Regions from separate parts of the Heyndrickxia sp. NPDC080065 genome, predicted to be linked through region 2. Evidence: a T-box and tRNA genes for the amino acid it is inferred to sense, from the RefSeq annotation. Region 2 holds a T-box; the other holds one or more tRNA genes.
The links. The T-box of region 2 lies ahead of serS (serine--tRNA ligase). A T-box ahead of a tRNA ligase gene usually reads a tRNA of that ligase, here a tRNA-Ser.

Region 1: it has a tRNA-Ser gene. The T-box ahead of serS (serine--tRNA ligase) is inferred to sense a tRNA for this amino acid. The anticodon was not compared.

What each region holds. Positions count from the first base shown of each region.
Region 1 covers NZ_JBNNWS010000002.1:76,902-79,314, forward strand. The annotation lists gene nikA (nickel ABC transporter substrate-binding protein) at 1-746, opposite strand, end outside; tRNA gene ACQKP0_RS02545 (tRNA-Ser) at 1,261-1,348, opposite strand; gene ACQKP0_RS02550 (hypothetical protein) at 1,494-1,667, shown strand; gene nagE (N-acetylglucosamine-specific PTS transporter subunit IIBC) at 1,795-2,413, shown strand, end outside.
Region 2 covers NZ_JBNNWS010000036.1:8,593-11,005, forward strand. The annotation lists gene serS (serine--tRNA ligase) at 1-1,269, opposite strand, end outside; T-box leader at 1,450-1,687, opposite strand; gene pdxT (pyridoxal 5'-phosphate synthase glutaminase subunit PdxT) at 1,737-2,327, opposite strand; gene pdxS (pyridoxal 5'-phosphate synthase lyase subunit PdxS) at 2,340-2,413, opposite strand, start outside.

The DNA of each region.
Region 1 (2,413 bases), on a different contig from region 2:
TCAAGAGCTAAGACGCTCGTTTCTGAATCAGGAATAATTTTAACTTTTATTTCTTTTACTTTTGGTAGTTCGCCCCAATAGTTGTCGTTACGTTTGAAAATTGCATATTCATCTGTTTTATATTTATCTAAAATCCATGGACCTGTACCAACAGCTTTTTTTACACCTTTGGATGTGTCATCACCTTTTGGAAAACCAGCTGCTCCTAAAATACGTACTGGACGTGCCACAGCTAACTCTTGTAACGTAGCATAGTAAGGCTCTTTTAATATCATTTTTAATGTATGATCATCTACTACAGATACTTTGTCAATTTTTGTTAATACAGTAAGCCATGTGTGGGTACCATTTTCTTTTGTTTGTCTTAAAATTTCATCAAAATTACGCTTAATAATAGATGCATCTAGTGTTGAACCATCAGAAAATTGCACATTGTTTCGAATATGGAAGGTATAGGTCTTTCCATCCTTCGAAACATCCCAACTTTCTGCCAGTTTAGGTACTAATTCTCCATTTTCGCCATAACCAATTAATGGCTCGTAAATCATCGTTTGTGCAAACATTTGCGATGGATTATATACGTGTGGGTTCATTTCTGCTACATCACGTGGCCATGAAACGGTTAATACATCTTTTTCTTTCTTTTGTTCTGCTTTATTAGCATCACTACTTGAACACCCTGCAAGAATAATGAATAGAGCTGCAAACATTAGACAAAAAAATAAGCCGTTCTTTTGTTGCTTCATATTTAAAAAGTCTCCTTTTTATTTGTATATAAATCTAGAAATGCTATGAGGATATAATGATACATTACATTGATATATTTCTTTTATATCAATTGCAAATTTACATATAAAAAATAAATGCAATAATATGTAAGAAAAAATGCAATAAAAAACACAAAAACTTTAACTCCTCCGTAATATATAATGAATAATGTAGTCATGCATGTCAAGAATTAACTAAGAATAATTCTCAATTAAAGGTCAATCACATATATATTCCAAGTATTGGTATATAAAGCTCTTTCTATCTAGGTATATGTTACCTTTTTCACTGTAAGCTCTAAAGAATCAATGTCATTGATTCATAGATGTAATAGCTCTAATACCCTAAAACCAGTTTAATATAATAGTAGAAACTTCAACAATAAGTTCTTAAAAAAATAAAAGAACACTGTATTAGTTTTCAGTGTTCATCACATGGGTTTATAATTTTCAATTCACATTATTGTGGTATTAATAGCAACGTTTTGTCTTACGGAGAAGGTGGGATTTGAACCCACGCAGCAGTCGTCCGCCCTAACGCATTTCGAGTGCGCCCCCTTCAGCCTCTTGGGTACTCCTCCAAGTTCTTTCCTATATTATATCGCACTATTTTATTTTTCCACAATCATTCAGGCCTGATATGAGAGATGGACTCCTATCCACCATAGAATAGTACTCCTAAATTTCGGTTACATTATCGATAAATAGTAAAAGGAGGAAAAATAATTGGATAATATTGATTTTCTAACTTTTAAAGAAGACTGGACATATATTAAACGAATGCTGATTAGCGTGGCTGCCCACCTAGAAGACAAACATGACTATGTTCGAGAACGTGCCGTAGATGATCTCATCGAAATTATTCAAGAAATGGATAAACGAGAGCCAAGGAAAGGTTAATGTTAATATTTTGTTTGCAAACTTTCCTTTCGTTGAATAAAGACATCCTCAGAATATCCATACATAATTAATACATTTGATACTATTTTTCTCAAATTTACTACGAGAAATTTAAAGGAGGGGCATTATGCTTTCTTTTTTACAAAAGATCGGTAAATCACTTATGCTGCCAATTGCAGTTTTACCTGCAGCTGGTTTGCTCCTGCGTCTTGGACAACCTGATTTACTAAATATCAAGTTTATTGCTGAGGCGGGTAATGCTTTTTTCGGAAGTATGACATTGGATCCTGCGAATGATCCGGGCGCTGTTTTTAGTAATTTGGCATTACTTTTTGCCATTGGTGTTGCGATTGGCTTTGCCAAAGATAATAACGGAGCGGCAGCATTAGCAGGTGCGATTGGTTACATGGTATTGGTTTTCACCACTCACGCTATTAATTCATCTGTTAACATGGGGGTTCTTGGTGGAATTATTTCTGGTATTGCCGCCGGCTTACTTTACAACCGGTTTCATAATATTCAAATGCCAACGTGGTTAGCATTCTTTGGCGGGCGGAGATTTATACCAATTGTGACTGCTTTAGTGAGTGTAATTTTAGGAATATTCTTCGGCTTTGTATGGCCATATGTTCAAAATGGAATTGACTCCATAGCACACTGGATTACAAGTAGAGGTGCTTTTGGATATGGTGTATATGGTTTCCTAAACCGACTTCTTATTCCATTAGGCTTGCATCACATTATTA
Region 2 (2,413 bases):
GATTCGCTCAACATTACGCATATATGGGCGCAGTACCTCTGGTATAACCACACTTCCATCAGGCTGCTGATAATTTTCAAGTATTGCTGCTACTGTTCGACCAATAGCCAGTCCTGAACCATTTAATGTATGCAAATGTTCTGGTTTCGCAGTTGCTTCTCTTCGGAAACGAATATTGGCACGACGTGCTTGGAATGCTTCAAAATTACTGCAAGAAGAGATTTCCCTATACGTATTATAGCTAGGAATCCATACTTCTATGTCGTATTTTTTTGCAGCAGTGAACCCAAGATCAGCTGTACACATACTCATAACCCGATAAGGTAATCCAAGCAATTGAAGAACCTTTTCTGCATTACCTGTCAGCTTTTCAAGTTCTTCATAAGAATCCTCAGGTTTAACAAATTTCACTAACTCGACCTTATTGAACTGATGCTGACGGATAAGTCCTCTAGTATCTCGTCCTGCAGATCCAGCTTCAGACCGAAAGCAAGCACTAAATGCCGCATAATTAATAGGAAGCTGTTCACCATTTAATATTTCATCTCGATGTAGATTTGTTACCGGAACCTCAGCAGTAGGAATTAAGAAATAATCCTCACTTTCAATTAAGAAAGCATCTTCTTCAAATTTTGGTAATTGCCCAGTACCAGTCATACTTGTACGATTAACCATATAAGGTGGCAATATTTCTTCATATCCATGCTCTTCAACATGAAGGTCTAGCATAAAGTTAAAAAGAGCACGTTCTAATCGAGCACCTAAACCTTTATAAAATACAAAACGGCTTCCAGTTACTTTTGCTGCTCTTTCAAAATCTAGAATGTTTAAATCTGTTGCTAATTCCCAATGAGGTTTTGGCTCAAAATCAAATTCCTTAACCTCTCCCCATTTACGAGCTTCCACATTATCATCTTCAGATTCTCCAATTGGCGTACTCTCGTGTGGAATATTAGGTATGGATAACAACAGTTGCTCTAATTTTTCTTCCACTTCGCGCAATTCATCATCAAATTGCTTAATTTGATCACCAACATTACGCATTTCCACAATTAATTCATCAGCATTTTGTTTCTCACGCTTCAGTTGGGCGATTTTTTGCGTAACTTCATTACGTTTGCTTTTTAAATCTTCTGTAACAACAATTAACTCTCTACGTTTCTTATCTAGTTCTTCAAACTTTCCAAAATCAGCAAGGTCTTCACCACGATGTTGAAGTTTTTCCTTAACTTCATCAATATTTGCCCGTAAATATTTAATGTCAAGCATCAATAACTCCTCCTTATTAATAAATAAGCTTTGTTAATGGTTACTGTTGATAAAATCCTCTGTAGGGTTTGCGTGAAACGATTTCTTTACGTAGTAAAACTAGCTGAATGCATCCCCTACAGATTTTATTAAAAACAACAATATTAGTTAACAAAGCCAATAAAAAAACTCCCATCCCTATAAAGGGACGAGAGTTACCCGCGTTGCCACCCAGTTTGAAAGCACATTGTGCTTCCCACTTAAAACGATAACGGTTTTACCCGAAAGTACTTACTAATGAGAAAAGTAAAACCTTAACTCATTACATTCGGTACTTTACTCGAGGATGGATTCACAAGCTCCCTTCGCCGGTTCACACCAACCACCGACTCTCTTTAGAAGAAAATTTCTTGTTACTATTTCCTCTCATTGCTTTAAACAAGATTTTAACAATTAATTTACTATAACTATTCCCTTTTTGCAACTATTTATTTGGAATTTTCCTTTATTGTTGATTTAACCATATTAATAAAATATTGTGTAAAGCGATGGTCATCGGTCAATTCAGGGTGGAAGGAACAGCCAAGAATATGCCTATCACGTGCAGCTACAATTCTTCCATCGCATTTCGCTAAAACCTCAACATCTTCACCTGCTTCTAATATATGAGGGGCTCGGATAAAAACAGCATTAAAATGGTCGGTTACACCGGAAATAGCGAGATCTGCTTCAAAGCTTTCCTTCTGTCTTCCAAATGAATTTCTCTCTACTGTTACATCCATTAACCCAATATGAGGTTGATCGTAACCCTTAATATTTTTAGCTAGTAAGATTAGGCCTGCACAAGTTCCAAACATCGGTTTTTCTTGTTTACCAAAATCCCGAAGCTTGTCCATAAAATCATATTGGTCAAGTAAACGACGCATCGTTGTACTCTCTCCTCCAGGGAGGATTAACCCATCTACTTCATCAAGCTGTTCCTTTTTCTTGATTACAATAGCTTCTTCTCCACAACTCTCAATTGCCTGAACATGTTCACTCACTGCACCTTGTAATCCAAGTACGCCAATTTTAACCATTATAAAAACTCCTTACCAGCCTCTCTCCTGCATGCGTGTTTCAGGTGTTAAAGTAGAAATTTCTATTCCCTTCATTGCAGTTCCTA